One region of the Paenibacillus glufosinatiresistens genome, then DNA from elsewhere that is predicted to be linked to it. Evidence: predicted binding sites of a transcription regulator. Region 1 holds the regulator's gene; the other holds the start of a gene.
The links. Region 1 encodes CtsR, which represses protease genes until heat stress. Its sites were predicted from a motif close to ATGGTCAATAAAGGTCAAACA; they were not measured.
Positions count from the first base shown of each region.

Region 2: a site for CtsR is predicted at 2,563-2,583, ahead of clpP (ATP-dependent Clp endopeptidase proteolytic subunit ClpP). Genes of this name have one in related genera too.

Region 1 is NZ_JAVFHT010000019.1:103-15,238, forward strand. It holds gene RBI05_RS16155 (GNAT family N-acetyltransferase) at 355-1,527, shown strand; gene RBI05_RS16160 (CtsR family transcriptional regulator) at 1,780-2,241, shown strand; gene RBI05_RS16165 (UvrB/UvrC motif-containing protein) at 2,272-2,793, shown strand; gene RBI05_RS16170 (protein arginine kinase) at 2,824-3,891, shown strand; gene clpC (ATP-dependent protease ATP-binding subunit ClpC) at 3,945-6,401, shown strand; gene radA (DNA repair protein RadA) at 6,611-7,978, shown strand; gene disA (DNA integrity scanning diadenylate cyclase DisA) at 7,991-9,061, shown strand; gene pssA (CDP-diacylglycerol--serine O-phosphatidyltransferase) at 9,125-9,868, shown strand; gene RBI05_RS16195 (hypothetical protein) at 10,167-10,793, shown strand; gene RBI05_RS16200 (zinc-ribbon domain-containing protein) at 10,810-12,216, shown strand; gene RBI05_RS16205 (nucleoside triphosphate pyrophosphohydrolase family protein) at 12,311-12,706, opposite strand; gene RBI05_RS16210 (PIN/TRAM domain-containing protein) at 12,876-13,964, shown strand; gene ispD (2-C-methyl-D-erythritol 4-phosphate cytidylyltransferase) at 14,074-14,769, shown strand; gene ispF (2-C-methyl-D-erythritol 2,4-cyclodiphosphate synthase) at 14,766-15,136, shown strand, end outside.
Region 2 is NZ_JAVFHT010000010.1:94,521-109,656, reverse strand. It holds gene RBI05_RS12435 (YncE family protein) at 1-178, opposite strand, end outside; gene RBI05_RS12430 (YiiX/YebB-like N1pC/P60 family cysteine hydrolase) at 275-967, opposite strand; gene RBI05_RS12425 (GDSL-type esterase/lipase family protein) at 1,163-1,795, shown strand; gene clpP (ATP-dependent Clp endopeptidase proteolytic subunit ClpP) at 1,895-2,491, opposite strand; tRNA gene RBI05_RS12415 (tRNA-Arg) at 2,684-2,758, opposite strand; gene RBI05_RS12410 (sugar-binding transcriptional regulator) at 3,021-4,085, shown strand; gene gap (type I glyceraldehyde-3-phosphate dehydrogenase) at 4,190-5,200, shown strand; gene RBI05_RS12400 (phosphoglycerate kinase) at 5,309-6,490, shown strand; gene tpiA (triose-phosphate isomerase) at 6,516-7,271, shown strand; gene gpmI (2,3-bisphosphoglycerate-independent phosphoglycerate mutase) at 7,271-8,815, shown strand; gene eno (phosphopyruvate hydratase) at 8,862-10,148, shown strand; gene secG (preprotein translocase subunit SecG) at 10,383-10,616, shown strand; gene rnr (ribonuclease R) at 10,821-13,556, shown strand; gene smpB (SsrA-binding protein SmpB) at 13,698-14,177, shown strand; gene RBI05_RS12365 (PHP domain-containing protein) at 14,367-15,136, opposite strand, start outside.

The sequences.
Region 1 (15,136 bases):
CATCCCTGCGTTCGAGTTGCGCAGGGATCTATTTTTAGTGTGGAAAGAATCCTTCGATTCGCCAGAGGGGCTGGGGATAATGGAGCAGCTGCGTCCTCGCTTGACGGACAAGCTGTGGAAGAACCCTTTTTAAAAAGAAGATAACCCCAGAATGTGAATAACAAGAAGCGAGTTGGGGACAAAACAAGCTATTTTGTGAATAATTATGAACAACCTGTGGATAGGAAAGACTATTCTGTGGGCAATTCAGAATTTCATCCACAGGCTGTATAGTTTGACATTCTATTAGGACTTTGAGAGACTCGGATGAGATGGAGAATTATTCTATGCGCAGGAGGCCCCTGATTAATGAACATGAAGATTAGACAGCTTACTCATGAAGAGTTCGAAGCGAGCACCAGCCTGGACGAATATGCCTTTCAGTTCACCTTTCCGCAGGAAGAGCGGGTCAAAGCCAAGGAGCGCTTCCGCCCCGAGCAGGTATGGGGTGCTTTTGACGATTCCGGCGCCTTGTTGGCTCATTACACCCGGCTCCCATTCCAGGTCTTTCTCCAAGGAAAGGCTGTACCGATGGGAGGAATTGCAGGAGTGGCAACCTGGCCGGAGAATCGCCGCCAGGGACTTGTTGAGCATTTGCTGAAGCAGGCGCTGGAAGGAATGAGAAAGGAAGGGCAAGTTTTGTCCTTCTTGCATCCTTTTAAAGTTCCGTTCTACCGGCGATTTGGGTGGGAAGTATTCTGCGAGTGCAAAAAATATCGGATTCCGGCAGCTCAATTCCCGTCCTGGCCTGCAGTTAGCGGTGAGGTGAAACGGGGAAAGCCGGAGTTGAAACAGCTTAATGCCCTTTATCATCGGTTCGCTTCCGCCTATAATGGAGCGCTTATACGGAACGAGGAATGGTGGGAACGAACCGTACTGGGCCACGGCAATCAATGCGCCGTCTATTACACGGATAAAGGAGAGGCCGAAGGGTACTTGCTGTACCGGATTGCCGACAGAACGCTGCTTATCGGAGAATTTGTCTATTCGGGGGAAGAAGCACGGCGCGGCTTATGGAGCTTCATATCCAATCATGACTCTATGGTTACTCACGCGGAGATGAACAGGGTTCCTTCCGATGATTATCTGCCTTATCTGTTAGATGATCCTCGTATTTCCCAGGAGATTCATCCCTATTTCATGGCCCGGATTGTAGATATGGAAGCCTTCATGGCGAAGTACCGTTTCGCCCCGGCGGCCGCATGTTCTTTTCATCTATCGCTGACAGATCAGCAGGCTCCCTGGAATCAAGGATTATGGAAGATCACTGTAAATGAGGATGGAACACCTAAGACGGAACGGATTGGCGATGGGCAGAAACGGGCGGATGTGCATACCGATATTGGGACGCTTACGGCCGTATTACTGGGCTATCGCACGGTAGAAGAAATGTCTGCTTGCGGGAAGATGTCGGGGAATCCGGAGATACGAAGATTTTTGGGAGCAGCCGTACCGGGAGCGCAGACCATGCTGTTCGATTTTTTCTGATTGCGAGTTGAGAGACCTTGGCAAATCCAAAAAATATGCTATAATAAAGTCAAAGAAAGTCAAAGTCAACGAGAAGGACGGCCGTTATTCGTGCATGATTCCATTCCCGAGATGGTCACACTAGAGATTAGAAGTACGTCTTCTCGGAATCCCTCTCCGGGATTCTTATCGAAGCCTCCATATTTCGATATTGCGCCGCATTCTGGGCGATTCGGGCCAAGGATGAATGGTTAAGCAGAGGAGGATAAGATGATGCGCAATATTTCGGATGTCATTGAACAATATTTAAAGAGCATGCTGCTGGAGAGTCCCGAAGGGGCGGTCGAGATTCAGCGCAATGATCTGGCGGACCAGTTCTCCTGTGTTCCCTCCCAGATTAATTACGTCATCAGCACCCGCTTCACCCTGGAGAAGGGCTATCTCGTACAGAGCAAACGCGGCGGCGGTGGCTATATCCGGATTCAGCGGATCGAGCTCCCCCAGCATTTAGCGCTGCATGCCCACCTGAACGGCACCATCGGCGACAAAATCGATCAGAACACCGCCGAAGGGCTGATCTATCAATTGGAAGAAGCGCGTTTCTTAAGCAAGCGCGAAGCCTGTCTGATGCGCGCCGCCGTATCGCGGGAGAGTCTGGCGGTTAAGCTGCCTTACCGCGATGAAATCCGGGCCAAGCTGATGAAAGCCATGCTGATTTCCCTGATGAGCAAGTAAGCTGTTCGGTCTCGAAGGAGGAATGCTTCAATGATCTGTCAGGAATGCGGCGTTAAGCCGGCAACTCTTCATTTCACCAAAATTGTCAATGGACAGAAGACGGAGTTCCATATCTGCGAAAGCTGCGCCCGGGAGAAAGGCGAGATGATTCCGGGGACGCCGAGCGGGTTCTCTATCCACAGTCTTCTGTCGGGGCTTCTGGATCTCGGTAGCGCGGGTAAGGATAAGGCCGCTGCTGCGGCGGGCAGCCAGGAGGCCAAATGCGAGGAATGCGGAATGACATACAGCCAGTTCAGCAAGCTTGGGCGTTTTGGCTGCAGCTCTTGTTATAAATATTTTGACCCGAGTCTGGACCCGCTCTTCAAAAGAGTGCACGGCAGTACAAACCATGTCGGCAAAGTGCCCAGACGGGCCGGCGCCCGCATTACGTTCCGCCGCCAAATCGACGAGCTTAAGGGCCAGCTGAAAGTCAGCATTGAACAGGAAGAGTTCGAGCGGGCAGCCGAGCTTCGCGACCAGATCCGCCGACTTGAAAAAGAAATGGCGCAATAGTAAAGTCATAAGAACAAAGGGGGATGCGCGATGCCAGATCTTCGGTTCACCGAACATGCGCTAAGCGACTGGATGCGCAGCGGAGGCGACCACTCCGAAATTGTGGTCAGCAGCCGTGTGCGCATCGCCCGCAATATTCAGCATCATCCTTTTCCGCTGATTGCTTCGGCCGAGCAGGCTGAATCGGTTAGGGAAATTCTGACCCCGGTCCTGGGCGGCACACCGAACGACTACGGTGTTTTTCAGGCGCTGAGACTTGACGAACTGGAAGATCTCGACAAGCGGGTGCTGGTCGAGAAGCATTTGATCAGTCCGAATCTGGCCAAGGAATCCCGCGGCGGGGCGGTTCTGATCAATGAAGACGAATCCGTCAGCATTATGATTAACGAAGAGGATCACCTGCGGATTCAGTGCCTGTTCCCGGGCTTCCAAGTCCGGGATGCCTGGAAACGCGCGACGGCCATCGACGATTTGTTCGAGGCGTCCGTGGACTACGCTTTTGACGACCGGAGGGGATTTCTGACCAGCTGTCCGACGAATGTCGGCACCGGGCTCAGAGCTTCGGTCATGATGCATCTGCCCGCGCTCGTTATGACGCAGCAGATCAACCGCATCCTGCTCGCCGTTAACCAGGTAGGGCTCACAGTTAGAGGAATTTACGGGGAAGGCAGCGAATCTGTAGGGAATCTCTTTCAGATTTCCAACCAGATTACGCTCGGACAGAGCGAAGAAGAGATCATCGACAATCTGCATGAGGTGGCGCTGCAAATCATCGAGCATGAGCGCAATGCCCGTCAGCGGCTGATTCAGGATTCGTCTTCGGCGCTGCGGATTACGGACCGGATTATGCGCTCCTTCGGCATTCTCTCGTACGCCGCCGTCATGGATTTGAAAGAATCCTCGCAGCGCTTGTCGGATGTAAGGCTCGGCGTAGACCTCGGCATTCTGAAGAGTCCTTCCATCGCCGTGCTTAACGAGCTTAACGTCAAGACGCAGCCGGGCTTTCTGCAGAAGACGTTCGGGGATGAGATGCATCCGACCGAGCTGGATATGTACCGGGCGAAGCTGCTCCGGGAAACGTTGGGTACCACACATTGATTATAGATTGGATTCACGGTTCGATTTAATTAATTCATGGAGGTGCAGGAGATATGATGTTTGGGAGATTTACGGAACGAGCGCAAAAAGTGCTTGCGCTGGCACAGGAAGAAGCTGTGCGGCTTGGACACAATAATATTGGAACTGAACATATTCTGCTCGGCCTGATCCGGGAAGGCGACGGCATTGCCGCCAAAGCGCTGATCGGTCTCGGGCTTGGATTGGAGAAGATCCAGGATGAAGTGGAGACGCTGATTGGCCGCGGCCAGGAGCAGCCGACCAATATCGCCTATACGCCGCGTGCGAAGAAGGTGATTGAACTCTCGATGGATGAGGCCCGGAAGCTGGGTCACACCTACGTCGGAACCGAGCACATTCTGCTGGGACTGATCCGTGAGGGCGAAGGCGTAGCCGCCCGCGTTCTCAATAACCTCGGCATCAGCTTGAACAAGGCTCGCCAGCAGGTGCTGCAGCTTCTTGGAAGCAACGAAGCGACTTCGAGCCACAGCGGCTCAACGGCAAATGTCAGCACGCCTACGCTGGACGGATTGGCCCGCGATCTGACGGCCTACGCCAAGGACGGAAATCTGGACCCGGTAATCGGCCGCAGCAAGGAGATTGAGCGCGTCATTCAGGTGCTGAGCCGCCGGACGAAGAACAATCCGGTGCTGATCGGGGAACCCGGCGTCGGCAAGACGGCAATCGCCGAAGGCCTGGCCCAGAAGATCATCAACAACGAAATTCCGGAGACGCTGCGCGACAAGCGGGTCATGACGCTCGACATGGGCTCGGTCGTGGCCGGCACCAAATACCGCGGGGAGTTTGAGGACCGTCTCAAGAAGATCATGGATGAGATCCGCCAGGCGGGCAACATCATCCTGTTCATCGACGAGCTGCATACACTGATTGGCGCAGGCGGGGCGGAAGGCGCAATCGACGCTTCCAACATCCTGAAGCCGGCGCTGGCCCGGGGCGAACTGCAATGCATCGGGGCAACCACGTTGGATGAATACCGCAAGTACATTGAGAAGGACGCCGCGCTGGAACGCCGGTTCCAGCCGATTACCGTAGACCAGCCTTCGCCGGAGGAAGCCATTCAAATTCTGTACGGACTTCGCGACCGTTATGAAGCGCACCACCGCGTGAAGATTACCGACGAAGCGATTGAAGCTGCCGTTAAGCTGTCGGACCGTTACATTACGGACCGCTTCCTGCCGGACAAGGCCATCGACCTGATCGACGAAGCGGGTTCCAAGGTAAGGCTGAACTCGTACACGATTCCGCCGAATCTGAAAGAGCTGGAGACGCGTCTGGATGATATCCGCAAGGAGAAGGACGCCGCCGTCCAGAGCCAGGAATTCGAGAAAGCGGCCGCTCTTCGCGATACGGAGCAGAAAATCCGGGAAGAGCTGGACATTACCAAGAACCAGTGGAAGGAAAAGCAGGGCCGTGCCGATTCCGAGGTCACGCCGGAGGATATCGCCCAGGTGGTGGCCAGCTGGACCGGTGTTCCGGTCAGCAAGCTGAAGGAAGAGGAGACCGAGCGTCTGCTCAATATGGAAGCTCTCCTGCATGACCGGGTTATCGGCCAGGATGAAGCCGTCAAGGCGGTCAGCCGGGCGATCCGCCGGGCCAGAGCCGGTCTGAAGGATCCGAAGCGTCCGATGGGCTCGTTCATCTTCCTCGGCCCGACAGGCGTCGGCAAGACGGAACTCGCCCGCGCCCTGGCGGAAGCCATGTTCGGCGACGAGAATGCCGTTATCCGGATCGACATGTCGGAATACATGGAGAAGCACTCCACATCCCGTCTCGTCGGGGCGCCTCCGGGATATGTCGGCTATGAAGAAGGCGGCCAGCTGACCGAGAAGGTCCGCCGCAAGCCGTACTCTGTAGTGCTGCTGGACGAAATTGAGAAGGCTCACCCGGAAGTATTCAACATTCTTCTTCAGGTGCTGGAAGACGGACGTCTGACCGACTCCAAGGGCCGCGTGGTTGACTTCCGCAACACGCTGATCATTCTGACCTCCAACGTAGGAGCCGAGGCGATCAAGCGCAATTCGACGCTGGGCTTCACGGCGGTTCAGGATGCCGGCGCGGACTATACCAACATGAAGGGCAAGGTTATGGATGAGCTCAAGAAGAGCTTCCGCCCCGAGTTCCTGAACCGGATCGACGAAATCATCGTCTTCCACTCGCTGGAAGAGAAGCATATTGCGGAGATCGTCACGCTGATGTCCGAAGAGCTGCGGAAGCGTCTGCGCGAATACGACGTCGACTTCCATCTGACCGACGAGGCTAAAGCCTTCCTCGCCAAAGAAGGCTATGATCCGCAGTTCGGCGCCCGTCCGCTGCGCCGGGCAATTCAGAAGCACATCGAGGACCGTCTGTCGGAAGAATTGCTGAAGGGCAATATCTCCAAGGGAGATTCGCTGAACATCGACATCGAGAACGGCGAGTTGACTGTCAAGAAGACGGAACCGGCGCTGTCCGGCGAAGGCGATCAGGAATAAGCCGGGTACGCTAAGCACAGATAGTTAACCGTATAGAGAGTATAGAGCAAAGTCCGCTCCCGGCAACGGGATGCGGACTTTGCTCCGTTTCAGAAGCTTTGCGGGTCCGCACGTTCAGGGAATCCGGGATTCGCTCGGTCCTCCCCTTTCGTTTGACAGGCGGAGATGGTAAACTTTTAAATAGGCTGAGCAATTAGAAGGAGAGTATCATGGCCAAACCAAAAACCAAATTCTATTGTACCGAATGCGGAACCGAATCTCCGAAGTGGCTCGGCAAATGCCCGGGCTGCCAAGCGTGGAACACGATGGTGGAAGAAACCGAAAGCGTCGTCAAAACGCAGGGGATGAACACGCCTCTTTTTCATAGTAAAGAAAAGCCGCAGTCGATCATAAGTATAGAGAGCGATCAGGAACCGCGCATTCTGACCGGAATCGGGGAATTAAACCGGGTTCTCGGCGGCGGCATCGTGCCCGGTTCGCTTGTGCTGGTCGGGGGCGACCCCGGTATCGGGAAGTCGACGCTCCTGCTCCAGACTTCTCATGCGCTGACAGCCCAAGGCCTTCGGGTCCTGTATATCTCCGGTGAAGAATCCGTGCGTCAGACCCGGCTTCGCGCCGATCGGCTCGGGGCGTTGTCCGCCGAACTGTTCGTTCTGTGCGAGACCAACATGGAGAGCATCGAGGAAGCGATAGAGGCGATTCAGCCGCAGTTCTTGGTCATTGACTCGATCCAGACGGTCTATCTGCCGGAAGTAACGAGCGCTCCCGGAAGCGTCTCCCAGGTCAGAGAATGTACGACCCGGTTCATGCGGATTGCCAAAGTCCGGGGGATTGCGACTGTGCTGGTCGGACATGTTACCAAGGAAGGCGCTATCGCCGGTCCCCGGATGCTGGAGCATATGGTGGACTGCGTGCTGTATTTTGAAGGCGAACGCCATCACACGTACCGTCTGCTGCGCGCCGTGAAGAACCGGTTCGGCTCTACCAACGAGATTGGCATCTTCGAGATGGGCGAGGACGGACTGCGCGAGGTGGAGAATCCGTCGGAGCTCTTCCTCTCCGAGCGGCCGCTTGGCGTCGCCGGATCAACGGTGGTGGCCAGCATGGAAGGAACGCGGCCGGTGCTGGTAGAGCTGCAGGCGCTTGTGGCGGCTACCCATTTTCCGTCTCCGCGGCGGATGTGCACCGGCATGGACCACCAGCGGATGGCGCTGATTATCGCCGTGCTGGAGAAACGGATGGGCATGTTCCTGCAGACCCAGGACGCTTATCTGAATGTGGCCGGCGGCGTGAAGCTGGATGAACCGGCCATTGATCTGGCGGTCGCCGTCAGCATCGCCTCCAGCTTCCGCGACATTCCGACCAAGGCCTACGACGTGTTCTTCGGCGAAGTCGGACTGACGGGCGAAGTCAGAGGCGTCTCGCGGGCCGAGACGCGGGTGAAGGAGGCGGCGAAGCTCGGATTTCGGCGGGTCATTATGCCGGAGAAGAGCATGAAAGGCTGGAAGCATCCGAAGGATATCCAAATTATCGGAGTCAATACCGTGGCGGAAGCGTTAGCGGTCGCACTGGATTAGGGGGCGGGAGACATGAAGGAACAACTGGACAATATGAACGACCTGCTCAGGCTGGCCGCGCCGGGAACGCCTTTTCGCGAAGGGTTGGAGAACGTACTGCGGGCCAAGACGGGCGCGCTGATTGTGGTCGGCTACAGCCCGGAGGTCATGGAGGTCGTGGACGGGGGATTCTCGATCAATTGCGATTTTTCCCCGAATTATCTGTATGAATTGGCCAAAATGGACGGCGCCATCATTCTGAGCGAGGACCTGAAACGAATATTGTACGCCAATACCCAGCTGATCCCCGATTCCTCGATCTCTTCGATCGAGACCGGCATCCGGCACCGGACAGCCGAGCGGGTAGCGAAGCAGACGGGCAAGCTGGTGGTTTCCATCTCGCAGAGACGGAACATCATCACGCTCTACCAAGGCTCGATCCGCTATGCGCTGAAGGAAATCGGGGTGATTCTCACCAAGGCGAACCAGGCCATTCAGACGCTGGAGAAATACAAGGCGGTGCTGACGCAGTCGCTGACCAATCTGTCGGCTTCTGAGTATGAAGGAATTGTCACGGTGCCCGAGGTGGTTGGCGTGATACAGCGCGTGGAGATGGTGCTTCGGATCAAGACCGAGATCAAGCGCTACATCAACGAGCTCGGGAACGAAGGCCGGCTCATCAGCATGCAGATGGAAGAATTGGTCGGCAATACGGAAGAAGAAGCCTGGCTGCTCTACCGGGACTACGCCCGTGAAGAGGAAGAGGAGAAGATCCGCGAGATTATCAACGGGCTGAAACGGGCAAGCGACGATGAGCTGATGGACGACATCCATATCGCGCGGCTGCTGGGTTATCCGTCCACGTCGATCGCTGCCGAGGAACCGGTCACGCCGCGCGGCTACCGGCTGCTGAACAAGATTCCCCGACTGCCCAATGTCATTATTCATAATCTGGTGGAGCGGTTCGAGATGCTGCCGAACCTGATGACGGCAAGCATTGCGGAGCTGGACGAAGTGGACGGGATCGGTGAGGCGCGGGCACGGGGCATTCAGGAAGGTTTAAAACGTCTGCAAAAACAGGTTCTTATTGACAGACAAATGTAAATCACATACAATCACCTAATGTTGGATATTTCCCTAGGCCCAATGAATACAAGAGGTGAAGAAATGATACAGAAATCGATTCCGAGTATATTTACGCTGATGAATCTGATGCTCGGAATGTTTGGTATTATGCTGGCACTCGACGGGAGAATCGGCCTGGCTTCCATCATGGTCATTATCGCGATGCTGGCCGACGGACTGGATGGACGGGTTGCCCGCGCACTCCATGCGGAGAGCGAGTTCGGCAAAGAGCTGGATTCCCTGTCCGACGTCGTCTCATTCGGCGTGGCCCCCGCACTTATTATGTATGTAACCAGCCTGCAGGACTTGCACTCTGCCCTGGCCTGGTCTGTAACGGCCATGTTCCCGGTGTTCGGCGCTCTGCGTCTGGCCCGGTTCAATGTCCGCCCGGGGGTTCCCGGCTATTTCATCGGTCTGCCGATTCCGGCGGCCGGAGGCGTGCTGGCTACGCTGTCCCTGTTCCATAAGGACGTATCGCCGCCGTTCATGATTGTCTCTTCTCTGCTGCTCTGCTACTTGATGGTGAGCACCGTGAAATATCCGAATTTCAAGAAAATCGGTCTGCCGAAGAAAGCTCTGGCCGGCGCTCCGATCGTGATCATTATCGCCGTTGCGGTTGCGGTGATGTTCCCGGAACAGATCTCGAAGATGATCTTTGTGCTGCTTGCGCTCTATGCGCTCTATGGCATGAAGCAGAATGTGGACCGGGTGGCAGCTTCCGCCCGCCGGCGGCGGCGCCGCAGAGGCCGTTCCGAGGATGAAGTCTATCATTCCAAGAATGGCTAAAGACCTTTACCTAAAGAGAACTCTTCTCCCTTACCAGGGCGGGAAGAGTTCTTTTTTTGTCTCCTTACGCTCCTCCGGGCCTATATGGTTATTTCTTACTTCTTTTGGCCTAAATTATGGGTTATGATGAAATGGGCACGTAGACTCATAAGAATACTGCACCGATTACACAGGGGGGAAAAGAATGGCGTTTTGTACGAAGTGTGGACAGAAGTTGACAGAGGGAGAACCGCATGTCTGTGAGGAGGTCGCGGCGGGGTGGTCAGGAAACGAGGGAGCGTGGAACGGCGGAGCCGCTATGCAGCCTCAGGTGAGACCGCAGCAGGTGAATTTCAATACGATGCTGTACCTGATGAAGAATCCGGAGCGTGCAGCGACCCTGCAGCCGGAGAAAGATTTTGTTAACGGCCTGCTGGGTCTGGTGGCATCGCTGCTTGGCTTCATGATCTGGGCCTGGGCGCTGAACAAGAAGATCTTTGATATCATAGGCAGCGTGTTCGGCGGATTCGGCGGCTATGACGACTATTATGATCTGTTCGAGCCGAGCAGTGCTGTCAGTTCGGCCGTAATGGGAAGAGTGTTTGTACTCGGGCTGGTCTCCATCCTGGTCCTGACGGCTTCCGTCTGGCTGATCGGTCAATGGCGGGGAAGCCGGAAACTGACGGCCAAAGAAGTCGTTACATACATAGGCGGCATGCAGTATACGTTCGGCGCCGGGTTTGTGGTGGCGGCGCTCTGCACCCTGATCAATCTGCGTCTGGCGACGCTGGTGCTGCTGGTGAATCTGATTGCAGCCCTGACCACGACCGTTATATCTTCGTCGGATATCTTCCGGGTATCCCGGGAACGGCGCTTCTCTTTCATCACGCTGAGCATTGCGGTCTATTTCCTGCTGTTTATGCTGGTAACCGCTATTGTCATTTAATCGGGGGTCATTCATTGTGTTTTGTGGAAATTGTGGTGCCAAAATCGAGGAGAATGCCCGGTTCTGCGGAGAATGCGGACAGCCTGTCTCCCAAGCGCCGGTGCAGCAGACCGGCTTCCGGCCGGCTCCGCCCGCCAAAGCCGCACGCCGGCCTTGGAGCCGGAAGACTAAGGTGATTACCGCTGTATCCGTCGGCATCGTAGGGGCGGCGGCAGTAACCTACAGCCTCTTTCATTTTACATATGGACCCTCTTCGCCGGCCAAGCTGGAGGAGAAGCTGCAGGCGGCGGTTACAGCCCGGGACGTGGACCAATTGCTGACCTATCTGGATGACTCCAATACCGCGATGAGAGCGGAGGACCGCGTGGAGGCGTTCCGTAAGGCGTTTAATGACGAAACGGCTTACGGATATGAGTCCTACCTCAAGGATGCGCTCTATGCCGCCGAGCAGGAGGCGGAGGAGGACTCCGATTACGGGACGGACGGAGATGGCGACGGAGCTCCTGTCTATTTTGTCAAAGAAAGCAGCTGGCGGGGGACCCGCTGGGTCTTTAATGTGACTCCGGCCGAGGTAACTATGGAGCAGGGAGAAGACTGGACGGCAGGCGGATCGCTGGAGACGCTGGAGAGCGCGCAGGGGACCTTCAACTCGCTGTGGCCCGCCGTCTATTCCTATCAGGCGAAGGTAACCAATCCTTACGGCGGCAGTGAAACGCTGGAAGGAACCGTGGACCTGCTGAATACATCGTCAGAGGAGATCTACCTGTATGACCGGCTGGAGAGCGGTCTGCGGGTCGAGATTCCAACTTTTGCCGACATCACCTATACGCTGAACGGCAAGGAGCTGCCTCAGGCCGAAGACGGCGACGACCATACCCTCTCCATTGTGCCCAAGCCCGCCGAACTTAAGGTGGAAGCCAAAGGCACTTATCTGGGGATGCCGGTCGAGCAGAGCCGGACCTGGGAAGCGTCGGAGACGGACGACATTGAGCTGGAGACCCTGCTGAAGGATTCGGTAGCGGCGCAGGCGGCGAAGCTGCTGCTGGAAGCCAACGTCTCCTGGACCAAGGCTTACAATGCCGCCGATTCCTCGCTGCTTACGGGACTGGACCCCGACGGAGATGCTTACCAGACCTTCAGCGAGGTGCCGGAGACTCCCGGCCGTCAAGTTCGCCTCGTGCGGGTAGCGGTAGCGCCGGATAACATTGAATTCTATGAGGATGGAGTCCGGATCACGGCAGAGGAAGAGTATGCGTATCCCGGAACCGAGGAGTCCAACAGCACATCGAGCAATACGTACGTCATTACTCCCAAGCCCGGCCAGGAGCAGCAGTGGTGGATCCGCTCTTCCAGCCGGAATTACTGGGTTGATGATTTGTTCGGGAACAGCGAGAGTCTGATTCTGGACAATCCGGAGAATTAATAGAGCAAGATAGAAGAGGAAGAGCCGGTCATGCTGTCAGGGCATGGCCGGCTCTTTCTGGCATTTAGTATAAGGACCCGGACAGAGGGGATGGCTACGACATATTGAACAGTCCAAGCGTGGCGCATTTCTGCGACTCCTTGGCAACCACTTCGTCCATACGAATACCAAGCAGATTGCACAGGGCGGACATATAGAACAGCTCGCGACCCAGCTCGGAGCCAATGACTTCGCGGCAGTTCTCGCATAATTCGCCTTCGACATGTGTACCGGCATGCTCCTTGGCCTGCTCCAGGCTGTCTCCGGGCTCGAACACCTGCTTCGTGGCATGAAGCTGAATGCACCCGCACTCCGTAATGGCCTTGACGACGGCCCGGTTCACCGAAGCGCTGCTCTGCCCGTTCTTGGACAGCACGTCCAAAAGACTGCGATGGCGAAGCAGCAGCTCGGCTACCTGATCCTGAAAATCCTGCAAAGTTGGCGAGCTCATTCCAATTCCTCCCCGGTATTATGTAATTGCATTCATTATATGCCAGTGCCTGCGGCCCTTTCAAGCGGCGGAAGTCCGTAAAAATATAGAGAACCGGAACGATTACCGCAGGATAAATTGGAACATACTGGGGATAGGAAGGTATTTTACAGGAGGTGCGCCTTAAGCAATGTGGAAAAGATGGACAGCAGGCGGAGCCGCGCTGCTGGGAGGCTGGGCCGGTTATTCGCTGTATGCGGCCGCGGCGGAAGACTTCCCGGCTGGCATGCGCGGGTTGAAGGAACATCTGCCGGTCGGCGGCGGATGGTTGTTTACGGTAGTGGGAGCTCTTATTTTTCTGTTGGCGGGAACCGTCTCCGTTCGTTGGGGCGGAGGCAGACTGAAGGAATGGGTGCAGTGGTGCAGCCGGATACCGATGGATGAGCTGGCCGCGGGAGCGGCAGGGCTGACGGGAGGCTTGCTTCTGTCTCTGCTTGCCGTGCCGGGCTTGTCCTGGCTCGGACGGACGGGAGATGTGCTGCAGGCCGTTTCGGCAGTCGCACTCGGGTATACGGGCCTGCGCGTCGGGCTTGCCAAGAAGCAGGAGCTGGCGGCGCTGTGGGCAACCGGGAACTGGGGACGCGCGGAGCAGCCGGAAGGCCGGGGGCCGGAAGAGCACAAGATTCTCGATACCAGTGTAATTATCGACGGGCGGATTGCCGATATCTGCAAGACCGGTTTTATTGAAGGAACAATTGTTATCCCCGAATTTGTGCTGGAGGAGCTGCAGCATATCGCCGATTCTTCGGACCTGCTCAAGCGCAACCGGGGACGCCGCGGACTCGACATTTTGAATAAAATCCAGAAGGAACTCGATGTCAAAGTGTTGATCTACGAAGGAGACTTCGATGAAATTTCCGAGGTAGACAGCAAGCTGGTCAAGCTTGCGAAGGTGCTGCGCGGCAAGGTGGTTACGAATGACTTCAATCTGAACAAGGTGTGCGAGCTGCAGGGAGTCTCCGTGCTGAACATCAATGATCTGGCCAATGCCGTCAAGCCGGTGGTGCTGCCGGGCGAAGAGATTGTCGTGCAGGTTATCAAGGACGGGAAGGAGCACGGTCAGGGCGTCGCCTATCTTGATGACGGGACGATGATTGTGGTGGAAGGCGGCCGGGATTTCATCGGCAGCACGATGGAAGTACTGGTGACAAGTGTGCTGCAGACTTCGGCCGGACGGATGATCTTTGCCAAGCCGAAGCTGCTGGAGAAGGCGCAGTAAAGATACGGAGCGCCGGGAGGGCCGCTGCCTGTCAGCTGCGCCGGGCTTGGAAACGGCAGCCAAACGCGTTATGATGGAGCATATACGTGAAGAACAGGAGCCATCAGGGATGTCAAACGCAGTAGGCGCCGTCATTGTAGCGGCGGGAAGAGGCACGCGCATGGGCACGGCGGAGAGCAAGCAGTATTTGCTGCTTCGGGGGAAGCCGATCGTGGTTCATACGCTGGAGGCCTTTCAGCGGCATGAACGGATCTCCGAGATCATCCTCGTAACCGGAGAAGGAGAGGTCGAACGCTGCAAGGAATGGGTACAGGCCTATGGGCTGACCAAGGTAGCGGCTGTCCTTCCGGGAGGCTCGGAACGCCAGCATTCCGTACACCGGGGCCTGAAGGCGCTTGGCACGGAATGGGTCATGGTGCACGACGGGGTCCGGCCGTTCGTGGAGGCGGCGCAGATCGACGCCTGCTTCCTCGAAGCGCAGCGGACCGGAGCCTCCGTGCTGGCCGTTCCGGTCAAGGACACGATTAAGCAGGTAGACGGCGGGGTTGTCGTATCGACGCCCGACCGGAGCAGTCTGTGGGCGATTCAGACCCCGCAGACTTTTCGTCTGTCCGAGCTGCTGGCGGCGTATGAATCGGCGGAGCGGGAAGGCTTCGTCGGTACGGACGACTCCAGCGTCGCCGAACGGTCCGGCATCCGGGTCGCCGTCGTGGAAGGCAGCTACGCCAATATCAAGATTACCACGCCCGAAGATCTGGATTTCGCAGAATTTACAAGTAAACCGTCAGGGGAGAGAACATCATGATCGCTGTAGGACAAGGATTTGACGTACACCAGCTGGTGGAAGGCCGCCCATGCATCATCGGAGGGGTAACGATTCCCTATGAGAAGGGGCTGCTCGGCCACTCCGACGCCGACGTGCTGCTGCATGCCATCAGCGACGCCATTCTGGGCGCGCTGGGACTCGGGGATATCGGCCGGCACTTCCCGGATACCGACCCCGCCTTCAAGGATGCGGACAGCGTGAAGCTGCTGGAGAGGGTCTGGAGCATGGCCCGGGAGAAGGGTTACCGGCTCGGCAATATCGACTCCACTATTATCGCCCAGCGTCCGAAGATGGCCCCGTACATTCCGGCTATGGCGGAGATGATCGCCAAGACGCTGGAGGCGGA
Region 2 (15,136 bases), on a different contig from region 1:
TCAGCTTCCAGTCATCCGAATAGAACCGGAACTCACTGTGAGAGCTACGAAAGGAAGTAAATACGGCCATATAAGCGTAGTCATCCGGAAGTTTGTATTTATCCTTCTCGGAAGACGAGCCGCAAGAGGACATAAAAGCCGCCAATAAAATCCACACTATTAATATTTTTACCCGCATACAATAGTCCCTTCTTAAAGATATTTAATGAATATCGGCAAGAATTGACTTAAATTCTTGCCGACATTCAGTCAGAAGTAGAGGTAGCTGTCCTGATTATTGTGAGTAAACTACGTAAGCATGTTCACTCTGAGTTAAGTCAACGGGCCAAACAGCCCCTCCATCGTTTAAATTAATGTTGTACATACTGTTAAACATGTAGTATACGAGTTGAGAACAATAAAAACTTGAAGATTGATTAATATTAAAGAAGTTGTAGTTATATGGTTTGTTTAGATGATTGTATGCTTTAAGAGCAAGATCAATATCTTGTTGAAGTGTAGTACCAATTACAGTACGCAGTTGGAAATGTTCGTACCTTGCATCCCAATCGTTGGGCCATAATTTAACGCCATTCATATCCCCCTTATTTCCAAAAGACTCTAGAACATAATTGCTGGAATAGACAAGGCCCGCATGTCCTCCGGCCCAAGTGCTAGAAGAACTGCTGGCTGTGTCTGTAGTAACTAAAAATTCACCAGCTCTTGAGGTATACGAGCCTGCAGCTTGTCTGGACATATCTGTACTAATTGTACTAGCTTGATTTTCTGCTGTTTTAGGATCACCGATAAAAAGTGGTTCTTGTTTATCCATTTGGGTTTTAAGTCCCTCGGTTGCTTGTTTCGCGGTTTCTAAATCATTAATTTCCGATTGATTTAGCGAACTGAATGAGGAGGAGTCATTGGCAAAAGCGCTAGTAACGGGCAGAAGTAAAAAGATAGAGATACAAAGTGTAATAATTTTTTTCAATAATAACATTCCCTTCCTTTATTGTTATGTGGATCCACATTGTTCATGGTAATCTACATAACGAAAAGATTATATAGGAACATAGATACAATTTTTTACAATTATTTAATCTTAGGACATTCTCCCGGTTCCGCCCCAGGCCGCTCTTCATATGCTGAATAGGTGAACGAGGCATTCGGCAAAGGAGGAGCGGGAGTGGTCTATCAGTACACGGCGCTAGGAGACTCGCTGACAACAGGCTTCGGGGCGCTGCCGGGAAACGGCTTCGTTCCGTTGTACCGGCGGATGACGGAAGCCCGGCTGAGGTCTTTCGTGGCGCACACCAATCTGGGCATTAACGGCCTGACGACAACGGAGCTGCTCTGGTACATTCAGCGGAACGCCATGTTCCGCCAGGCGATCCGGGAAGCGGATGTCATTACGGTGTCGATCGGCGGCAACGACTTAATCCGGGCGGCCCGCTCGGCAAGGGGGAATGGCGCTGCGGCGCTCCCCCAAGGAGCTGTCCACAAAGCCACGCGGCACTACGGGGAGATTATGCAGGCTATCGGCTCGATCAAAGCGCAGGACGGCAGGCCCTATCTTCTGCGGACGGTCGGACTCTACAATCCGTACCCGAGATGGGCGGAAGCGGCGGAATGGGTGAGACACTTTAACCGGCATGCCGGGCGGTACAGCAGCAGAACCAGCGGCTTCGCCGATATATACGGCGCCTTCGCAGGCAGCGAGCGGGAGCTTCTGTCCCTCGACGGACTGCATCCGAACGGCAGGGGCTACCGGGTCATTGCCGAACGGCTGAATGCGCTGGGTTACAGTCCGCTGGTGTAAGAAGAAGGGCCTGCAAGCTGCATTTTGTTCACAAAAAGACCCCCTTGAGCCTTAGAGGCCACAAGGGGGTCTTCGTCATGCGCTGCCTGGGTCCTGGGATTATTGACCCACGGACATCGGGTGCTCGATGACTTTGTCGACGAGACCGTAAGCGGCAGCGTCCTCCGCGCTCATGAAATAGTCGCGGTCTGTATCCTTCTCGATGCGCTCCAGCGACTGGCCGGAACGTTCGGCCAGAATGCGGTTCAGCTTGTCGCGCATCTTCAGGATGCGGCGGGCGCGGATTTCAATATCCGAAGCCTGGCCTTGGGCGCCGCCGAGCGGCTGGTGAATCATAATCTCGCTGTTGGGCAGCGCGTAGCGCTTGCCGATCGCGCCGGCCGTCAGCAGGAAGGCGCCCATGGAAGCGGCCATGCCGACGCAGATGGTGGATACGTCCGGCTTGATGTACTGCATCGTATCGAAGATCGCCATGCCGGCGGTGATGGAGCCGCCGGGACTGTTGATGTACAGGGAAATATCCTTATCCGGATCCTCCGCCGCCAGGAACAGCATCTGGGCAATAATGGAGTTGGCCACCACATCATTGACTTCGGTACCGAGGAAGATGATGCGGTCCTTCAGCAGACGGGAGTAGATGTCGTAAGCCCGCTCGCCGCGGTTGCTCTGTTCAACGACCATTGGAATATAACTCATTTTCGGATAACCTCCTTTGAATTGAACGGCTTAGGATACTGCTTTACCACATGATAACCAAATTAAAACAAAAAGTCAAAGAAAGTCAAACTCGGACCGAAAAAAGAGCCGCTAAGCGGCTCTCTGGTTAATTCGTGGTACGATGGTTAATTACAAGTATGTCTTGCTGTTCCTGTATAATCTAGAAGTTAATGGCGCGCCCGCCAAGAATCGAACTTGGATCTCAGGCTTCGGAGGCCTACGTCATATCCATTGGACCACGGGCGCAACAGAACTTATTATAGATCAACATCAGGAAGAATGCAAGTCATATGTCCAAATTTATGTGACCGGGCCCTGCGGCGCGGCCGGACAGGCTGATGCCTTTTTCGTCTGCTGCATAAGAAGATAGAGACGGGCGAATTCTAGACGGGAGCACTTGCACTCGGTGGAAGTTTTGGGTAGAATACAAGTGGGACTTAAAACGTTAACCCGGGACGTTTTGAGACCATATAGAGAAGGGGAAGAGAGAAACCGCAGGAGTGAAAGCATGCGTAACCTATTAGAGATCCAAAAGCAGCTTCTGCCTGATCTAATGGAGACCCTCAAACGGCGGTATACGATTCTGCACCAGATTCTGCTGTCCGACATCATCGGACGACGGACGCTGGCCGCATCCCTCGATATGACCGAGCGGGTGCTGCGGGCGGAGACGGATCTGCTCAAAGCCCAGGGGCTGATCGAGATTGAGAGCGTCGGCATGCGCATCAGCGAAGCCGGCCGCGAACTGCTTGATCTGATGGAGCCCATCGCCAAGAGCCTGTTCGGCCTTGACGAACTGGAAGAGCTGATTCGCCGAGAGTACGGCTTGTCCAAGCTGGTCATTGTACCGGGAGATTGCGATGCTTCTCCGGTAACCAAGCGGGAGTTGGGACGCGCTGGCGCCAAGGCGCTGCTGAGCGTGCTGAAGCCCGGCGATACGGTTGCCGTAACGGGCGGTTCCACGCTCGCGGAGATGGCGGATCAATTAACGGCGCCCATTGCGCCGACTTTTCAGAAGACCTGGTTCGTACCGGCACGCGGAGGGCTTGGAGAGAGCATGGAGATCCAGGCCAACACCATTGCCTCCACCATGGCCAAGAGGGTGGGTGCGAATTACCGGCTGCTGCATGTCCCGGATCTGCTGGGAGAGGACGCTTATCAGTCCCTGGCCCATGATCCGAATATCGGCGAGATTGTGCACACGATCCGGCATTCCCGAATCATCGTGCACGGCATCGGCGATGCTATGGAGATGACGCGCCGGCGCAAGCTCGGAGAAGACGCGATTGCGGCTATCCGAACGGCGGGAGCCGTAGCCGAGTCGTTCGGCTACTATTTCAATGAATCGGGCGAAGTGGTGCACACGATGCTGACGATGGGACTCCGCCTGGAGGACATCATCCGCACCGAAGTGGTCATCGGCATCGCCGGAGGCAAGCGCAAGGCCAAAGCCATTCACGCCATGCTCCGGTTCGGCCGCGAGAACATTCTTGTGATCGACGAAGCCGCCGCCATGGAAATCGGACGCGAAATCGAAGCCGCCCGCAGCGCGGGAGACGCCGTTTCCACATAATGGCGAGCATTAGCCCTCATCATGCGTTATACTTAACCTGTTGTCTTGACAGGCCTCAACCGTCTGTCTTGAATAAATAAATGATACTTAGGAGGAACTATTCAATGACTGTAAAAGTAGGTATCAACGGATTCGGACGTATCGGCCGCCTTGCTTTCCGCCGTATTCAAGAAGTGGAAGGCATCGAAGTAGTAGCTATCAACGACCTGACCGATGCCAAAATGCTGGCGCACCTGCTCAAATATGATACAACGCAAGGCAAATTCCAGGGCGAAGTTGAAGTTCATGACGGCTTCTTCAAAGTAAACGGCAAGGAAGTTAAAGTCCTGGCTAACCGCAATCCGGAAGAACTGCCTTGGGGCGACCTGGGCGTTGACATCGTTCTGGAATGCACAGGCTTCTTCACTTCCAAGGAAAAAGCCGAGCTGCACCTGAAGGGCGGCGCCAAGAAAGTGGTTATCTCCGCTCCGGCTACCGGCGACATGAAGACCGTTGTATACAACGTCAACCATGACATCCTCGACGGTTCCGAGACGGTTATCTCCGGCGCATCCTGCACCACGAACTGCCTGGCTCCTATGGCCAAGGTTCTGAACGACAAGTTCGGCGTTGTAGAAGGCCTGATGACAACGATCCACGCCTACACCGGCGACCAGAACACGCTGGACGCTCCGCATGCCAAGGGCGACTTCAGACGTGCCCGTGCCGCTGCCGAGAACATCGTGCCGAACACGACTGGCGCTGCCAAGGCAATCGGCCTTGTTATTCCTGAACTGAAAGGCAAGCTGGACGGCGCTGCTCAGCGCGTACCGGTACCGACTGGCTCCCTGACCGAGCTGGTATCCGTTCTGAACAAGACGGTAACCGTTGACGAAATCAACGCTGCCATGAAGGAAGCTTCCGATCCGGACACTTACGGCTACACAGAAGACGAAATCGTATCTTCCGACATCAAGGGCATGACTTACGGCTCCCTGTTCGACGCTACACAGACTAAGGTTCTGACTGTAGGCGACAAGCAGCTCGTGAAGACTGTGGCTTGGTACGACAACGAAATGTCCTACACGGCACAGCTCGTTCGTACGCTGGAATACTTCGCCAAAATGATTAAATAATTTCGCAAGCCACTATAGTCCATTCATAGAGCGGAAACGGGATTCGCAGTTTCCGCTCTTTTACGAGTGTTCGATTTGAACCTATTATGCGTGTGTGGAGGATAGATCATGAACAAGAAAAGTGTCCGTGATGTTGAAGTTAACGGCAAGCGCGTATTCGTGCGCGTCGATTTCAATGTGCCGCTCGAAGACGGCAAGATTACCGACGATACCCGTATCCGCGAAACGCTGCCGACGATCAAGTACCTGATCGAGAACGGCGCGAAGGTAATTCTGGCGAGCCATCTGGGCCGTCCGAAAGGCCAATTCGTTGATTCCATGCGTCTGACGCCAGCCGCTGAACGCCTGTCCGAGCTGCTGGGCAAACCGGTAGCCAAGGCCGATGAAGCGATCGGCGACGCCGTCAAGGCGAAGATCGCCGAACTGAAGAACGGCGACGTGCTCGTGCTTGAGAACGTCCGGTTCTACCCGGGCGAAGAGAAGAACGATCCGGAGCTGGCCAAGCAGTTCGCCGAGCTCGCCGATCTGTTCGTCAACGACGCCTTTGGCGCCGCTCACCGCGCCCATGCTTCGACAGAAGGCATCGCGCACTTCCTGCCGGCTGTATCCGGCCTGCTGATGGAGAAGGAACTGTCCGTACTGGGCAAAGCGCTCTCCAATCCGGAGCGTCCGTTCACGGCAATCATCGGCGGTTCCAAGGTTAAGGACAAAATCGACGTCATCGACAACCTGCTGACGCTGGCTGACAATGTTCTGATCGGCGGCGGCCTGTCCTATACCTTCACTAAAGCACAGGGTTACGAAATCGGCAATTCGCTCGTGGACAACGATAAGATCGACGCTGTTCTGGGCTTCATCGAGAAGGCCGAGAAGCTGGGCAAGAAGCTGCTGCTGCCGGTTGACGTTCTGGTAGCCGACAAGTTCGGCGCAGACGCCAATACGCAGATTGTAGACGCTACTGCCATTCCGGAAGGCTGGGAAGGCCTGGACATCGGGCCGAAGACACGTGAAATCTACGCCGATGTCATCAAGAACTCCAAGCTGATCGTCTGGAACGGGCCGATGGGCGTATTTGAAATTGATAAATTCGCAGAAGGCACCAAGGCGGTTGCGCAGGCTTGCGCGACAACCGAAGGCTACACGGTTATCGGTGGCGGCGACTCTGCTGCGGCAGCCGAGAAGTTCCACCTGGCCGACCAGATGGATCATATCTCCACCGGCGGCGGAGCATCGCTCGAATTCATGGAAGGCAAGGCTCTTCCTGGCGTAGTAGCGCTGAACGACAAGTAAGACGATAGAGGGAGGCAAGCTTGCCATGAGCAGAACACCAATTATCGCGGGCAACTGGAAGATGTTCAAGACCGTTCCGGAAGCCGAGAGTTTTGTAGCGGAAGTCAAAGGCAAGGCGGAAGTGGAGGGCGTTGAGACCGTAATCTGCGCGCCGTTCACCAACCTGCCGGCTCTGACAGCCGCCGTGAAAGGCACAACGATCAAAATCGGCGCACAGAACCTGCATTTCGAGGACAATGGCGCTTATACCGGCGAAATCAGCGGCGTGATGCTGAAGGATCTGGGCGTAGAGTATGTTATCATCGGACACTCCGAGCGCCGGGCTTACTTCGGCGAGACCGACGAAATCGTCAATAAGAAAATGCACGCTGCCTTCCGGCACGGCCTGACTCCGATTGTCTGCGTCGGCGAGAAGCTGGAAGAACGCGAAGCCGACCAGACGAAGGAAGTCTGCAAGGTACAGACCGAAGGCGCCTTCCAGGGCCTGAGCAAGGAACAGGCTGCGCAGACGGTTATCGCGTATGAACCGATCTGGGCAATCGGCACAGGCAAGTCGTCGACTTCCGCCGATGCCAACGAAGTAATCGCCTATATCCGCAGCCTGATTAAAGACCTGTACGACGAAGCGACGGCCGATGCCATCCGTATCCAGTACGGCGGCAGCGTGAAGCCGGAGAACGTAACCGAGTACATGGGTATGAGCGACATCGACGGAGCACTCGTCGGCGGCGCCAGCCTGCAGCCTGCTTCCTTCGTGCAACTGGTTGAGGGGGCGAAGTAATGTCCGCTCCAAAACCGGTAGCTCTGATTATCATGGACGGCTTTGGCCTGCGGGGAACGACGGAAGGCAATGCCGTCGCCCAAGCCAACAAGCCGAACTATGACCGTTATCTGAAGCAGTATCCGAACACGACGCTGACCGCATGCGGCGAAGCCGTCGGTCTTCCGGAAGGCCAGATGGGCAACTCCGAAGTCGGCCACCTGAACATCGGGGCCGGACGGATTGTGTATCAGGATTTGACGATGATCGACAAGTCGATCCGCGACGGCGAGTTCTTCGAGAACGACACGCTGGTAGCGGCTGTGCGGAACGCGAAGGATAACGGCAAGAAGCTGCACCTGTTCGGACTGCTGTCCGACGGCGGCGTTCACAGCCATATCAATCATCTGTTCGCCATGCTGGACCTGGCCAAGAAAGAAGGACTGAGCGATGTCTACATCCACGCCTTCATGGACGGCCGCGACGTGGCTCCGGACAGCGGACAGAAATATATCCAGGCGCTGATCGCCAAGATCGAGGAAATCGGAGTAGGGCGCATCGCAACCGTGTCCGGCCGCTACTTCGCGATGGACCGCGACAAGCGCTGGGAACGCGTCGAGAAGGCTTACCGCGCCATCGTAGACGGCGAAGGCCTGAAGTACACCGACGCGCTGTCGGCAATTACGGCGTCTTACCAGAACTCCGTCTATGACGAGTTCCTGGAGCCGTCCGTCATTACCGATGAAGCCGGCAACCCGACGGCAACCGTGGAGAGCGGCGATTCCGTCGTCTTCATCAACTTCCGTCCGGACCGGGCGATTCAGCTGTCCCAGGTATTCACACAGCCGGACTTCGCAGGGTTTGACCGCGGAGCGAAGTTCCCGCAGGGCCTGCATTTTGTCTGCATGACGACTTATAGTGAAACGGTGGTCGGCTATGTCGCCTTCCCTCCGAAGAACCTGGTCAACACGCTGGGCGAAGTGCTGGTTCAGCAAGGGAAGAAGCAGCTTCGCATTGCGGAGACCGAGAAGTATCCGCACGTGACGTTCTTCTTCAGCGGCGGACGCGATGTGGAACTGCCGGGCGAGACCCGCATTCTTATCAATTCGCCGAAGGTGGCAACCTATGACATGAAGCCGGAGATGAGCGCCTACGAAGTGGCTGCGGCCTGCGTAGCCGAGATCGAAGCCGACCGTCAGGACGCCATCATTCTGAACTTCGCCAACCCCGACATGGTCGGTCACTCCGGTATGCTGGAGCCGACGATCAAGGCGGTTGAAGTAACCGACGAGTGCGTAGGCAAAGTGGTGGATGCCGTTACCGCCAAGGGCGGGGTCGTTATCATCATCGCCGACCACGGCAACGCCGATATGGTCTTCGACGAAGAAGGACGTCCGTTCACGGCGCATACGACGAACCCGGTTCCGTTCATCGTGACCGACGAGAACGTCATCCTGCGCGAACACGGCATTCTGGCTGACGTGGCCCCGACCTTCCTGGATCTGATGGGTCTGCCGCAGCCGGCCGAGATGACCGGCCAGTCCATGATTGCAAGACGCAAGTAAGCACAGCAGCAATTCCCATTACGCATACAAAGGAGAATGAATTGAAATGACCATTATTTCCGACGTATATGCACGCGAGGTCCTCGACTCCCGCGGCAACCCTACCGTTGAAGTTGACGTATATCTGGAATCCGGCGCCAAGGGCCGCGCCATCGTACCTTCGGGCGCTTCCACTGGCGCTCACGAAGCCGTTGAGCTTCGCGACGACGACAAGTCCCGCTACCTGGGCAAAGGCGTTCTGAACGCCGTTAAGAACGTGAACGAGATCATCGCCCCTGAAGTGATCGGCATGGACGCCCTGGATCAGCTGGGCATCGACAAAGCCATGATCGCGCTGGACGGAACGCCGAACAAAGGCAAGCTGGGCGCCAACGCCATCCTGGCCGTATCCATGGCCGTAGCCCGCGCAGCTGCCGCTGCTCTGGACGTGCCGCTGTATGTATACCTGGGCGGATTCAACGCCAAGCAGCTTCCGGTTCCGATGATGAACATCGTGAACGGCGGCGCACACGCCGACAACAACGTCGACGTACAGGAATTCATGGTTCTGCCGGTTGGCGCACCAAGCTTCAAGGAAGCCCTGCGTACAGGCGCTGAAATCTTCCACAACCTGAAATCCGTACTGAAGGCCAAAGGCCTGAACACGGCAGTAGGCGACGAAGGCGGCTTCGCTCCGAACTTCTCGTCCAATGAAGATGCCCTGTCCTCCATCATGGAAGCCATCGAGAAAGCCGGCTACAAGCCAGGCGTCGACGTATTCCTGGGCATGGACGTGGCTTCCACCGAGTTCTTCAAGGATGGCAAGTACCACCTCGAAGGCGAAGGCAAGTCCTTCACACCTGCTGAATTCGTTGACCTGCTCTCTTCGTGGGTTGATAAGTACCCGATCATCACGATCGAAGACGGCTGCTCCGAAGACGACTGGGAAGGTTGGAAGCTGCTGACCGAGAAGCTGGGGGGCAAGATCCAGCTCGTAGGCGACGACCTGTTCGTAACGAACACCGAGCGTCTGTCCAAGGGTATCGAAGAAGGCATCGGCAACTCGATCCTGATCAAGGTCAACCAGATCGGTACGCTGACTGAAACCTTCGACGCCATCGAAATGGCGAAGCGCGCCGGTTACACGGCTGTTGTATCGCACCGTTCGGGCGAATCCGAAGACAGCACCATTGCCGACATCGCGGTTGCTACCAACGCCGGCCAGATCAAGACGGGTGCTCCTTCCCGTACAGACCGTATCGCCAAGTACAACCAGCTGCTTCGCATCGAAGACGAACTGGGCGAACTGGCTCAATACAACGGCCTGAAGTCCTTCTACAACCTCAAGAGATAATCGGTTCTGCCGGGCAGATTCTGCCGCAGATTCGTGATCTTTGACCGCTCCGGCCTAAGGCCGGAGCGGTTTTTTTGCTTCGGGGAGGGCATTCCGGGTTAAGAGACCGGCGCGATTCCATATCCCAGGAATAGGTTGTCATCGCTTTCGGGCTATGATAAAATAAGAATGCTGTTTGTGTGACGTGAATTCCAATTCTCATAGATAGTGATGCTTGAGTAGGGGGTGGAAGAAATGGAAATTTTCATGAAGGTGCTGCTTCTCATTTTCTCGATCGGCTTGATTACGGTGGTTCTGCTGCAGAAGGGCAAGAGCGCCGGGCTGTCGGGTGCCATCTCCGGCGGCGCTGAGCATCTGTTCGGCAAATCGAAGGCGCGCGGCATGGAACTGGTGCTTCAGCGTATTACGGTTGGTCTGGCGGCCGGATTCTTCATCCTGTCGATCGTTGTAGCTATTCTTACCGACTAAACAGATATTGGACGATCTAAACCTTCGCTCTGTGATGGAGCGGAGGTTTTTTTGATAACAGCGGCGTTCCGGTCATGGTGCGGCAGGATCGTTCCGGCAGGGATGCCGGGGATTAATTTCGTGTATACTAGGGTATGAAGTAGTAATGGAGAAATATACATACAGCCGGGCCCTCGTGCCGCGGCGGCCGAGGTGACTTGTCAAGTGATAACCCAAGACCATTTGCTTGCTTTTATGCGGGAGACCGCTTATAAACCGATGACCTACGACGAGTTCGTCCTGCATCTGAATCTTGTAGGCAGCGAGGAATTGCGGGAATTCGAGGAACTGCTGCGGGTCCTGGAACAGGAAGGCCGGGTCGTGCTGACACGGACGGGGCGCTACGGCGTGCCCGAGCGGATGGATCTGCTCCGCGGGCGGCTTCAGGCCCACGCCAAAGGCTTTGCCTTTCTGATTCCGGACGACCGGGAGCACCCGGACGTCTACATTAATGCCAATGACATCAAAGGCGCGATGAACGGCGACATGGTGCTCGTGCGGGTAACCTCCCGCAGTCCTTCCGGCGGCCGAATGGAGGGCGAAGTGGTGCGGATTGTGCGCCGGGGCGTGCAGCAGACGGTAGGCACCTTCCAGAGCTTCGAGACGTACGGATTCGTGCTGCCGGACGACAAGCGGATCAACCGCGACATCTTCGTGCCGAAGGAATCGTTCCACGGGGCGGTGGACGGCGAGAAGGTCGTTGTTCGGATTGTGCATTATCCGGAAGGGAGAGCTGCGGCCGAGGGCGAGATTATTGAAATTCTGGGGCATAAGGATGACCCCGGAGTGGACATTCTGTCCGTAATCCGCAAGCACCAGCTTCCGGAGGGCTTCTCCGACGAAGTCATGGCGGAAGCGAACGCGGCTCCCGACTCGATTACCGAAGAAGAGATTATCCAGCAGGGACGGCGCGATCTGCGCGGCCTGAACATTGTTACCATCGACGGGGAAGACGCCAAGGACCTCGACGATGCCGTGAACGTGCAGCTGCTGGACAACGGCCATTATAAGCTGGGCGTTCATATTGCGGACGTCAGCTATTATGTGCGCGAGAATTCCGAGCTGGACAAGGAGGCGTATGCCCGCGGCTGCTCCGTCTACCTGGTAGACCGCGTGATTCCGATGCTGCCGCACCGCTTGTCCAACGGCATTTGCAGTCTTAACCCGCAGGTGGACCGGCTGACGATGTCCTGCGAGATGGAATTCAACGAGCAGATGAAGGTCGTAAAGCACGATATTTTTACAAGCGTAATCCGTACCAAGGAGCGCATGACGTATACGAATGTCCGCAAAATCCTCGAGGGCGAGGACCCGGAGCTGCTGGAGCGCTACGCTCCGCTGGTCAATGATTTCAAGCTCATGAAGGAGCTTGCCATGAAGCTGCGCGACGCGCGGATGCGCCGCGGTGCGGTGGACTTTGACTTCCAGGAGAGCAAGATCATCGTCGACGAGAACGGCAAGGCGGTCGATATCGTCAAGCGCGAGCGTTCGGTGGCCGAGCAGATTATCGAAGAGTTCATGCTGGCGGCGAACGAGACGGTCGCCGAGCATTTTCACTGGCTGAAGGTGCCGTTCCTGTACCGGATTCACGAAGACCCGGACCCCGAGAAGCTGCAGAACTTCATGGCGTTCGCGGCCAACTTCGGCTACCAGGTGAAGGGCCGCGGCAACTCGGTGCATCCCCGGGCGCTGCAGAAGCTGCTGGAGGACATCCAGGGCACCAAAGAGCAGACCGTTATCAGCACGATGATGCTGCGCTCCATGAAGCAGGCGAAGTACGATGCGGAGAGCACCGGCCACTTCGGACTGGCCGCGGAATTCTATTCGCACTTTACCTCGCCGATCCGGCGCTATCCCGACCTTGTTATCCACCGGGTAATGCGCGAGGTGCTGGAAGGCGGAGGCGCGCTCTCCGAGAAGCGCCAGGAGTACCTTGCGAGCCGGATGCCGGACATTGCCCAGCAGTCGTCCGAGCGCGAACGCGTCGCCGTCGAGGCGGAGCGGGATACGGAGCAGCTCAAGAAAGCCGAGTACATGCTCGACAAGGTAGGCGAGGAATTCGATGCCATGGTCAGCAGCGTAACGAACTTCGGCATGTTCGTCGAACTCGACAATACGGTGGAAGGCCTGATCCGGCTCAGTCATCTGACGGATGACTATTACCATTTTGACGAGACCCATATGGCGCTGATCGGCGAGCGGACGTCCAAAGTGTTCCGCATCGGCGACGAAGTGAAGATCCGCGTCGCCAAGGTGAACATGGACGACCATACGATCGACTTCGAGCTGGTCGATATGAAGCCCCGCCAGGCAGGGGAACGCCGGGGCGGAGGCTTCGGCGGCCGCCCGGGCAAGAAGGGCGGCAAGGGCGGCCGCGCCGGCTCCGCAGGCGCGGCTCAGGGCGGCGGCCCCGGCAAAGCGGGCCGCGGCAAAGGCAAGCCCGGCAGCGCCGGGCGGCCGGGCGGCAGTGAGGCCGCCGGTGCCCGCGGCGGCCAAGGCGGCGGCCCGCGCGGCGAAGCCGCGGGCCAGGGCGCCGCGCGCGGCAAGCGCGGCAAGGGACGCGGGCCCGGCGAGGATGCGCGCCGGGCGCACACGGCCCTGACGGAGCGCTCCGGCGGGCGCGCTCCGGGCGGAGCCGAAGCCGGCGGTCCCGGCATCCGCTTCAGCTTCGGCTCCGGCAAGGGCGGCTACGGCGCTCCTTCGGAAGGCGCCGGCGGAAGCGCCGCTGACGCCATCAGCGGCGACACGAAGTTCCGCAGCCGGGAGGACCTCGGCGGCGATTACGGCGGCGGCCGGTCCGGCAAGGGCCGCCGGAAGAAGAACACGCCAAGCGGCGTGTTCATCAGCCCGGATGTGACGCCGGGCGGCGGGGAAGGCCGCAAGCGGAAGCGCAAGAAATAGCGCCGGGACGCAGGCGGAATCCCTGGGCGCCGCAGCGGCGCCCAGGGATTCCTTGCGCGGGCAAAGGCGCTTTTGATACAATAAAGACCGGCGCCCGCACACGGCGGGCGCCCTTATTTTGTCAACCGGGGAGTGATGGTCATGGGCAAGAAAGCGGAGGGCAAAGTCCTCGTCCAGAACAAAAAGGCTTCCCATGATTACTTTATTGAAGATACGTATGAAGCGGGCATGGTGCTGACCGGAACCGAGATCAAGTCGCTGCGCAACGGCCGCGCCAACATCGGGGACGCGTTCGCTACGATCCGCGGCGGCGAGGTGTTCGTGCACAACCTGCACATCAGCCCGTTCGAGCAGGGCAACCGCGCCAACCCGGACGATCCGACCCGCACGCGCAAGCTGCTCCTGCACAAGGGCCAGATTGCCAAGCTGCTCGGCCAGTCGAAGCAGGAAGGCTACACGATTGTCCCGCTGAAGATCTACGTCCGCAACGGCTATGCGAAGCTGCTGCTTGGCCTGGGCAAGGGCAAGAAGCAGTACGACAAACGCGACGCAGCCGCCAAACGCGATGCCCAGCGCGACATTCAGCGCGCGCTGCGGGAGAAGCAGAAGATCGCCCGCTGACCGGCGGACCGACCCGTCAGCCAAAGATGAAGGAACAGCAGGATACCGACTACAAAGACAGGCCATTTCCCGATGTCACGCATCGGCGGAAATGGCCTGTCTGGCGCTGGGCCGAATCGGTCATTCCCCGACCCTTCCGGGCCGCCGGGAACGGCAGCCCGAGGAGAACGCTGGCAGCGGCAGGGCCGCCTATAGGGAAGGCGCCGGTTCGGCTTGTTCAAGCCGATGGAGCCGCTTCAGCAGCTTTTTGAGCATAACGGAGGCTTTGACCTGAAGCGGCAGGCTGTCGGCGACGGTAAGCGTATAGGCGCGGTTCAATATGGCCTGCTTCAGCTCGGCCGCCGTATGGCAGGGATGCTGCAATTCATTGTATACACTGCCGTACTGGAGGCACTGGTGCGTATCGCTCCCGGCGGTTACAGGCTTGCCCAACCCGGCGGCCAGGCGCTCGACCTGCTCCCGGTTGGCCGCGGCTCCGTATTCGTACAGGTCCTTGGCGTTCAGATCGAAGGCATCGAGCCGCATCAACTGCTCTCTCTTCAAATGATGAAGCGGCGTCGATTGCCGGAAAGGATGCGCGCCGATGCGCAGCAGAGGAGTGGCCTCGGTCATCGCCATCAGTTCGTCGAAAGGAATGAAGCAGCCCTTCTCCGTATAAGGCTCGAGGCCGCGGCGGACCTCCAGAATATGCTCCTTGCGCCCAATGAGCAGGATATGTCCATTCTCCCGGATATCGACTTCCATACCGGGGAAGATCTTCAGCGAACCTGCTTCGTAATACTCCCCGTTGAAGGGGTACATCCGGTCGAGCGATTCGTACACGTCATGGAAATGGCGGGTATTGAAGTGTTCGGTCAGAGCCAGGGCGTCCAGCCCGCTCCCTGCCGCTTCGGCGGCCATTTCTTCATAATAGGCCGGCGAGAAATCGGTGGCCTTGGATAATTTGGCATGGGTATGCA